DNA from 3 places in the Robbsia betulipollinis genome. Region 2 is predicted to be linked to each of the others. Evidence: predicted binding sites of a transcription regulator. Region 2 holds the regulator's gene; each other region holds the start of a gene.
The links. The regulator LexA, encoded in region 2, represses DNA repair genes until DNA is damaged. The targets are predictions, from matches to a motif close to ACTGTATNNNNATACAGT.
Positions count from the first base shown of each region.

Region 1: the regulator LexA is predicted to act here: its motif matches at 1,613-1,630, upstream of imuA (translesion DNA synthesis-associated protein ImuA).
Region 3: the regulator LexA is predicted to act here: its motif matches at 1,468-1,485, upstream of OVY01_RS03040 (VRR-NUC domain-containing protein).

Region 1 is NZ_JAPMXC010000010.1:655,143-658,395, forward strand. Features, by position in the region: gene OVY01_RS20655 (Y-family DNA polymerase) at 1-956, opposite strand, end outside; gene imuA (translesion DNA synthesis-associated protein ImuA) at 886-1,596, opposite strand; gene OVY01_RS20665 (hypothetical protein) at 1,978-2,160, shown strand; gene OVY01_RS20670 (TetR/AcrR family transcriptional regulator) at 2,193-2,885, opposite strand; gene OVY01_RS20675 (hypothetical protein) at 2,957-3,085, opposite strand.
Region 2 is NZ_JAPMXC010000002.1:112,522-115,774, reverse strand. Features, by position in the region: gene OVY01_RS12355 (ATP-binding protein) at 1-345, shown strand, start outside; gene OVY01_RS12350 (asparaginase) at 399-1,610, opposite strand; gene lexA (transcriptional repressor LexA) at 1,800-2,444, shown strand; gene OVY01_RS12340 (hypothetical protein) at 2,458-2,844, shown strand; gene OVY01_RS12335 (hypothetical protein) at 3,016-3,183, shown strand.
Region 3 is NZ_JAPMXC010000001.1:695,457-698,709, forward strand. Features, by position in the region: gene OVY01_RS03030 (putative bifunctional diguanylate cyclase/phosphodiesterase) at 1-267, opposite strand, end outside; gene OVY01_RS03035 (TSUP family transporter) at 487-1,272, opposite strand; gene OVY01_RS03040 (VRR-NUC domain-containing protein) at 1,512-3,194, shown strand.

The sequences.
Region 1 (3,253 bases), on a different contig from region 2:
TCGGCGAGCGCGACGGGAATGTCCGTGGGCGGCATCGCGTCGCGGCCGCGTTCGTGTTCGAGCTGCAGCAGGATCCCCGTCACGGCCATTTGCCGGGTCACCAGCCAGCCGGTCAACTGCGCGACCTGCGCGCCCACGTAGGCGAGCACCGCTTCGCTGCGCTCGATGCGGTCCGGCAACTCATGACGGATGTCGAAGCTTTCCGGCAGGCTGAGCCATTCGAACATTTCGGCGGCGGCGCCGAGCGCCTGATCGAGCCGGTCGAGCACCGTGTCGCCGCAGCGCCGCTTGAGGCCGGCGCGCGGCAGGCGGCGCAGGTCGCCGAGCGTCGCGCATCCCAGGCCGGCGAACCACTCGGCGAAGGGCTGGGCAGCCGGCAAAAGCCTCAGCGGCAAGCCGTTCAGCAGGGTTTCCAGCGAACGCCGGCAGCCATCGGCGCCGTCGTGGCGCGGCGCGTGCGCCGGAACCCGGTCGCGCGCGTGCAGGCGCAGCGCATGGCCGGCGCCGGCGCGCGCCAGCATGCCGGCGCCGGTGCCTGTCGGCGCCAGGCTCAGACGCGCGGTCAGACCGCACGCGCGAATCGTCGTGCGGACGCGGCCGCGCAGCGCGCGGATCCCGCCGAACAGACGCAGGCTCGCCGACACGTCCATCAGGATGGTGGCATCCGGCGTCAGCGCGACCTGCGGCGAATACTGCATCAACGCCGTGGCGAGACCGCGTAGCGCCCTGTTTTCCAGCGCGGTCGCGCGATCCCTGACCGCCGCGGCGGGCAACAGCGCGAGCACGCTGCCGCGCCGCATCCCCGGCCGTACGCCGGCCGCGCGGGCCGCGAGGCTCATGGCCAGCACGCGTTCGTGTTCCAGGACCACCAGACCCGCATGCGGCTCAATCGACCAGGTGGGCCGGAACACTTCGAGGGACAGGTGCGGTAGATGGACGCCGATCCACAGGTGCATGACGGTTCAGGAGAAGAGGGGACGGCCCGAGCGCGACCGCCAGGGGAAGGTCGCGTGCCGGGCCGCGCCGTTTGACGAATTCGACATGGAGGCTGTCCTGCGCGGGCCTGAGCGCGAGCCGCAGGGGGGCCGGCGAGGCGTGATGCAGGGTGCTCAACGGCCTGAACAGGATGAACAGCGTGTCCGACGACTGCGCGGCGAGATGCAAGCGGCGCAGCGCATCGTGACGGATGGGATCCTGCCAGAACAGCAGGGCGCCGCAACTTCCGGCGCGCAGGATCTGCTCGGCGGCCCAGAGCGCGTCCGCGCCGCGGGGCGCGCGAATCAGATGCAGCCGGTCGAGCGGCATGCCCCAGTGCGTGAACGCCGTCTGGTTCGGCATGTGCGGCGGCTCCAGTAGTATCAGCGGCCGCGCGCCGAGCGCTTCGAGGGCGGGGCGCAACAGCCGCAGTTCGCCGATGCCCGGTTGCTGGATCAGCAGCTCGACCAGCACCCCCAGCGGCCAGCCGCCGCCCGGTAATTCATGGGAAAAGGCGGCATCGCCGGTATCGACGCATGGGCCGCGTCCCTGTGCGAGTTGCGTGCCGCGCCAAAGCGACGGATGGATGGACTCTGGCGAGCGGAGGACGGACGAAAGCATGCCGGGTTTCACGTTTACTGTATATATGTACAGTAGTATAGCGTGAGTTCGGAAAAGCCCCCATTTTTATCGAAACGCGCCGCCGCTGCGAGTCGTGACGCGAACCGTGGCGCGGATGACGACGAGGAGGTTTACATGAGGGGAAGCGTGCGTTCGTGCACAAAGGGTTCTTGCCTGCCGCGGGCATACTCTGCACGAAGCGTTCACCATGAAAGGGCACGACGGAAGGCCCAAGGGACGCCAATAATTAGACAGGAATGTCTAATTATTGACTAGACGAATTTGTCTAGTAAAGACATACTTCACTCATACCACCGCCTTGTCGCAGGGTTTTCGGATAGGCGTTCGTTCCGCACTGCCCTGGCTTCCGGAGTCCGCATCATGTATTTGACGACAACGCTTTCGCCTCTTGCCCGCCTGTCGGTCGTTCCGGCGGCGCAGCCCGTGCAGCGCAAGGGACAACTCGCCAATACCCGGCTTTTCGCAATCCAGTGCTATCACAGCGCCACGCGTCTGGTGGGCTTCGACGAGCGCCGGGGCTTGCTGGTCGACAAAAACGTGTAACGGCGCCAGGCGGGCGACATCCCCGCCCTGGTTCAGACGCCGGTCGCCGCTTCGACCGCCGTGAGATAGGCGGTGAGCGCGCGCTGCACTTCGCGCAGGTATTGGCTGGCGCGTGCGACCGGCGCCGCCGCGGCGCCGAATTTCACCGTCATGCATCCCAACGCGAGCGCGTGAAGCATGTCGGCGTAGAGCTGGCGATCCGCTGCCTGCGCCTGCGGCAGCCGGGCATCGATGACTGCCCTGTACCGGTTCACTGCATCATCGTTCGTCAGGGGCGGATAGTTGCGCGACATGAAGGACAGACAGTCGGGGTGGCTTTCCAGATAGCGGATGTACGGCGCGGCCAATCGGTCCACCACCGCTTCCGGAGAGAGCGCCCGCCACGTGTCTACGGATGTCGCAGCGATATCCCGGCCGATCTCCGCGGTGCCGGTCGCGTGCCGTTCCTCCAGCGCATCGAGCAAGGCATCCCGGTCCGGGAAAAAGTGATACATCGAGCCGATCGGCGTGCTGGCCTGCTTGGCGACGCCGTGCATCGTGACGCCGCTCAGTCCCTTTTCCATGATCACCGCGGCAGTGGCATCGAGAATCGTTTCCACGCGCGCCTTGCCCCGTGCCTGACGGGGCGCGCGCGCCGTCCCTTCGGCGCGCTTCGCATCGCCGGCCGCGCCACGGGACACCCTTTCGTCGTCACCCATCGTCACGCTCGCGCTCCTGGTCGTCATCCTGGAATTGTAGACGGAGTCGTCCACTTTTGCGATTCGGAAGCGGTGCCTTCGACCGGGTCATACAGGCTTCAGAGCGCGCGCTTGACGCTACGGGCCGACCCCGAAATGTCGTCGCCGATGCCCGCGACGGTGTTGCAGCCGGCCAACGCAAACAGGGAACCCACGACCAACAACGCTGCGACAAAACGACCAGACATCAGGGAACCTCGTGTGTGTGAAAGGACAACGGATGGGGAGAAGCGTGCGCCGAATGGCGACAACCCGCTCCGAATACTCCGATATATCGCCATCCCGCGTCAACCGGCCTCGCCATCGCATGACGATGTGGGGCGAGCGGGCAACGGCGCACAGTCCCGGAACGCCCG
Region 2 (3,253 bases):
GAACAGGCCATGCGAACAGGCGACCGCGCCGCGTTGCGTCAATACGCGCACCACAACAAAGGTCCGGCGAAAATGCTCGGCCTGCATGCCTTCGCCGATGCCTGCGACGCACTGACGCGGGCGAGCAGCATCGCCGCCGGCCTTGCGCCGGAGGCCGACGATGACGAAAACGCGTCGCACGACGCTCGCCCTGTGGCACGTTCGGCGCCGGACGCCGGCGACACGGCGCGCGCTGCCGTCCGGCTCTCTCGGGCGAATCGCGATTTTCTGGCGGACCTCGCCGGGGTGCGGGCTCTGGTGGCGGCACTGCGCGCGCAGCTGGAGGATGCGGCGCGGGCTCGCTGAGCGGCACCGGATGAGCGGCACCGGATGTCGGTCATGCGCTATGGAAAAACGCTTCAATAGGCATCGAACAGGGTCTGCAGGGCAGTGGGCGCCGCGATGCCGTCCGATAGCGCGAGCAGCAATAGCAGCCGTGCCTTGTACGGGTTCAGCGTACCGCTCGCCACGAAGCCGAGCGCCGCATCGTCGACCGCCGCGCCACGCGTCACACGTACCTCCAGCGCACGGCTGGAGCGCACGACCGCGATGCCGGCGCCCGGCAGCTGCGCCAACGCCTGCTGCAGATCGGCATGCAGCGAGCCATTGCCGGTACCGGCGACGACCACGCCGGCCACCCGCCCGGCGGAATCGCGCATCAGGGCGTCGATGTACCTGGGCGAAACGCCTCCATGACTCACCACGATATCGACGGCGGCCAGATCCGCGGCCTGCCAGCCCGATGCACGGGCGAAACGGCTACCGGATGTGTGCAACCCGGTGTGCAACCCGGTGTGCAACCCGGTGTGCAGATCCTGAGCGGCCCGTGCGAACGCGACCTGGCCATCCTGAACCCAACCCAGTGCGCCCGATTCCGGCGAGGCGAAAGCGTTCACCGAGTGACTACTCGCCTTGACCACATCGCGTGCGGAGTGGATGCGGTTGCCGAATGCCACCAGCACGCCCTGTCCGCGCGCAGCCGGTGCCGCGGCGAGCGTGACCGCGTCGAAGAGATTCGCCGGGCCGTCCGCCGAGAGTGCGGTCGCGGGACGCATCGCCGCAGTCATCACGACCGGTTTGTCGCTGCCCACCGTCAGATGCAGCCAGTAAGCCGTTTCTTCCAGCGTATCGGTGCCATGCGTGATCACGACGCCATCGACATCGTCGCGTGCCAGCACCGCGTTGACCTCGCGACTCAGACCACACAGGAAATCGAGACTGGCATCCTTGCTGTCGATTGCGGCGAATTGCCGGGACGCGATGGCGGCCAGCCGATCGAGACCGGGAACCGCCGCCAACAGCACGTCGAGCGTGAGCGCGCCCGCGCGGTAATGAAGGGATTCTGCCGCGCTTGCGCCCGACCCGGCGATCGTTCCGCCCGTGCCCAGTATCACCACGCGCGGCAGGGTCGCCGGTCGTGCCGCGGCAGCCCTTCCGGCAGCGGCGGCAAGCGGCGGACCCGCAGGCGTGACAGGCGATGCGGCGGGCAGTGCGCCGATGGCGTCCGGCGCCACGCGGGCTGGCGCATCGCCAGCGGGAAAATACGGTGTTGAAGCAGGAGGAACATTCATCTGGAAACAACCGGGGCGAAGGATGGGGAAACCGCGACTGTAGCGCACAGAGGCACGCTACTTGCAACCGCAATTGCCACGTCGCATGGGACCCACATCGATGACGGACATGCGGCGGCGACCGGCGAAAAAGGTTGCCAGCCGGAAAATACTGTATAGAATTACAGTATCGCATCCAGGAACGACGTCATGCTCAAGCTTACCGCACGACAGCAGCAAGTCTTTGAATTAGTGCAGCGTGCCATCGAGCGCAGCGGCTTCCCGCCCACACGCGCGGAGATTGCCGCGGAATTGGGATTCAGCTCGGCGAACGCCGCCGAGGAACACTTGCGTGCGCTCGCCCGCAAGGGCGTAATCGAACTGGCGCCGGGTGCATCGCGCGGTATCCGGATCGTCCAACCGGACGCGGCGAACGACGCCGCACCGGCCGCCTCGCTAACGCGCGCACTGTTTCTTCCGCTCATAGGTCAGGTCGCGGCCGGCAATCCGATTCTGGCGCAGGAACACGTCTTGCGTCAGTACGGCTGCGATCCGGCGATGTTCTCGAACAAGCCGGATTATCTGCTCACGGTCAGGGGCCTGAGCATGCGTGACGCGGGTATTCTCGATGGCGATCTCCTCGCGGTGCAACGTCGCCGCGAAGCGAACGACGGCCAGATCGTTGTGGCGCGACTGGGCGACGAAGTGACGGTGAAGCGTTTCAAGCGCACTGCCACGGGCGTCGAGTTGATTGCAGAAAACCCTGATTTTTCGAATATTTTGGTCGACCGCGAGCGAACGGACTTTGAGCTCGAAGGTATCGCCGTCGGTCTCATACGTCCTACCCAACTTTGAACGGAGAAACGTCATGTCGAGGCTCGTCCGCCTGTTGTCTGCCAGTACCGCGCTTCATACCTTCGGGCGAGCGCGACTCACCCGCGTCTTTCGCTCCTGCCGGGACAAGGGCGACAAGGGCGACAAGGGCGAGTTTCCCGCAGCAGCGGCGACGCCTGCCGAATCGCAACGCTTCGGCTCGGGAATCGCGGGTGGCGGCATCAAGCGCACGGCCTCCGTACGTCCGGTTCAGGTCACGCCGCTATCCGCGACCCGCAGCGCGGTGCGCGTTTATCGTGGCAGTTCGGGCACCACCATGGTCGGAAAGATCGACGCAATATGCCGGATGATCGATCGCTGCATCGCGGACGAGAGCGCGGCCATGATGACAACGGGAAACGAAGCGGGCCGTTCGATCTGATCCTCGCCCCCGCCCCTGGCCTCAATCCCCACGTTGCACCCGCGTCTTGCCTGGTTTTTGCCCTGTCTGCAGATGTATCGTACGCGAACGGAGATAAGCACTCCTGAGGTGAGCAACGCACTGGTATCATTATTGCTTGACGACTGAGTCAACCATGACAGGAGAATCCGAATGAGCGAAGACAACAAGACCCCCGCGGCACCGGCAGCAGACGTTACGGTGGCCAAGCATAGCGACAACGAAAAGAGCGCGATTCCCGACCGGGCCGACGAAGGGCGCGACGCTGCGCCCAACGACCCACCGGGACAAGGCGAAGCAGCGGAACCGCCGGTAGGCTGAGTTTCACTTTGAAACACCTGGCTGTGCAAGGCAGGAGTGGGTCGGTCCGCTGCTCGCTCGACAGCGCACC
Region 3 (3,253 bases), on a different contig from region 2:
CCGGTCCCGCGCCGTCGCCACGCTGGCGATGTAGGCAGGCTCCTGTTGCGGGCAACGGGTCAGACACTGCGCGATGAAGGAGGGGGAAAACAACGACGCCTCCGGCGTTGCATTGCTCACTTCTGCCAGCCGCGATGGCGGCGCTTCCGCTGCGATACCGTAAATCGCCCCGGCATCGCATTCCAGGGTCTTGACCGCCCCCGCGAGCAGGTGCGTGAGCGCCGTCGCCGCATGCGAGGCGGGAACTCGCGGTCCCGAAAAATCCATCGTATCGTCTCTTGTGAATTCCCCGCCTTTGGCGGTTGCCATCGGGCGCGGGTGGCCGTGGGTGGCTCGTACTGACAAATACGCCTTGCGGAACATCGTCGCTCGCCCCTGCCTCCTCTCCGCTAACGGCCGGGAAGGGCGAATATTGAGACATTTTAAACAGGGGTTTGATTTTTCGGGAAAACCTTCACGCGGGCCCGTGAAAGCGCATGACACCCTCTAGGAAAACAGCAGGCGCAACGCCGGCAACACCAGGCTCAGTCCGGCGCCCGACAGCAGGACGAAGACCACGCGTTTGACCGCAGTAGGCGACAAGCGTGGGGGATGCCGCTGGCACGCCCAGGTCAGGCCCAGCACCACCGGCAGCGCCTCGATGGACAGCAGCGCCGACGCCGCGTCGAAGCGGCCTTGCGAGACGATCAACACCAGGCGAAGCACCGCGTTGACGGCGAACAGCAGGACGAGCGTCTCCCGGATCGTACCGGCGGCCAGTGGCTGCCGGTACATCTGGAACACCATCGGCGGGCCGGCGCTGGCGAACAGTCCTCCCATCACGCCCGACAAACCGCCGTAAAAGGCGAACGAGGCCCTGCCGGAAACCGTCTCGCGGCGGCGGCGCGCGACCACCAGCAGCAGGCTGCACACCAGCACGGCGATCCCCAGCAACAGGCGCAGCACGGTCACCGCGCCACCGCTGATCCAGCCCAGCAGCGCGACGCCGAGCGCCACCCCCACCAGACTGCTGCCATAGATCGGCAAGGCCACGCCCGCGGGCAACTGCGGGCGGCGCCGCACCAGCAGTGCCGCGTTCGCCAGTACCATCACGTTCACCACGTTTGCCGCGGCGGGGAGCGGCGCGAGGTGGAAACTCGCCATCAGCGCGAGGAACACCAGCCCGAAGGCGAAACCGGTCAGCGTCTGCGTCAGCGTCGCCGCCGCCGTCACGACCAGGAAAAGGGCATGGTGAAGAAAAAGGGACAGCACGCCGCCTACGGCAAGATGCATCGGGATTCCAGCATGAAGGGAGGTCGGAAGAGCGCCGCACCGCGCGCAACGCGGCATCTTGCCAGAACCGGGACGACTCGTGCACACGGCGCACCGCGCCGTGGCCTGCAACGGACAGCGCGGACGCGAACGCGCGCGGCGGCGCAGCCCGGTCCGCGCGCGCCGCCGCGCCACGTACGCGCCGGTGCTATCATCGCTGTACGAATACACAGCACCCGCGTCCGCTTACGCCTTCTTTCGTGCCCGCCAGCTCCCCCGATCCCTACTACTATCTCGCGAACTTCGAGCGGGCGATCCGTTGGGTCGCCGAACGCAGCGACGATCTGCTCGATGCCGACGAGCGCGCATTCATCCGCGACTTTTCCCTGCTGCCGCGTGCCTCGCGCGCCCTGCTGGTGCGCATGGTGATGCGCCGCGGCTCCCTGTTCCGCACGGCACGCCTGGTCTACGAGGAAATCGGATGTCCGTTGGCCGCCAGCGCGCCGTTGTGCGCGCATGGCTGGCTCGACGCCGCGCCGCTGCTGACCCTCGACGACGTCTTCCGTCTGGTGACGAAAGTCGAACTGGCGCACGTTTTTCCCGACAGGCGCGCGGTGCTGCGCGGCCGCAAGTCCGACGCGCTCGACAGCCTGCGGCGCGACCACCCCGACGCCCGCCCCTATGCGCAATGGCACCCCACCGCGGACGACGCGGTGTTGCAGGTCACGATCGGCGCGCGGGTCGACCGGCTGCGCCTGCTGTTTTTCGGCAATCTGCACCAGGACTGGAGCGAGTTCGTGCTGGCCGACCTGGGCGTCTTCCAGTACGAGCAGGTGGCATTCGAGCGCTCGTCGCGCGCCTTCCAGTGCCGCGCGGACGTCGACGCCTATCTGGTGCTGCACGCGTGCCGCGAAACGCTCGAATTGCTGGGCACGGCACACGATGACGATGCCTTCGATGCACTGCTGCACGTGGCGATGTCGGACACGGACATCACCGCCGCATCCACGCGCGCCAACTCCTGGCTTGCGCATCGCCGCGACAAGCTGCTGTTCCGGCTCGGGCAGCATTGCGAGCGGCGGCAGGACTGGACACGCGCGCTGGCGGTCTACCAAGGCAGCGCATACCCGGGCGCGCGACACCGGCGCATGCGCGTCCTGGAGCGCGCGGGCAGGCCCGACGCGGCCCTCGCCCTCGCGCGGGTCGCGCTCGATGCACCGGAAAGCGACGCCGAAGCGCAGCGCGTCGCGCGCATGCTGCCGCGCCTGCACCGCGCACTGGGCACGCCGCTCGCGCGCCAGCCCGCCGCGCCGCGGCTCGCCAAGACCCGGCTGGTGCTGCCCCGGCCGAGCGGACCGTTCAGCGTCGAGCGCATCGCGTGCGAAGCGCTGGCCGAACCCGGCACGGTCGTCCACTACGTCGAGAACGCCCTGCTCAACTCCCTGTTCGGCCTGCTTTGCTGGGATGCGATCTTCGCCGCCGTGCCCGGCGCGTTTTTCCATCCGTTCCAGAGCGGACCGGCCGACCTGCATGCGCCCGACTTCGCCGCGCGCCGCACGCCGTGGTTCGCGGCCGCGCTCGCGCAACTCGATGGCGAGGACTACAAGGCGACGATCCTGCGCCACTTTCATGCGAAGGCCGGCCTGCAGTCGCCATTCGTCTTCTGGGGCTGGCTCACCGACGACCTGCTGCAGCTCGCGCTGCGCTGTCTGCCCGCCGCGCATCTGAAACGCTGCTTCGAACGGCTGATGGTCGACGTGGTCGCGAATCGCACCGGCTTTCCCGACCTGATCCGTTTCTGGCCCGAGGAAGGCCGTTACGAGATGGTCGAAATCAAGGGGCCGGGCGACCGGCTCCAGGACAACCAGCTACGCTGGCTGGCGTACTGCGCGGCGCACGACATGCCGATGCGCGTCGTGCATGTCGAGTGGGAGGCGGCATGACGCTTCCGCCATTCCCGGCCGATCTCCATATCCTGCTATTCCTTCCCGAAAAACCCTTC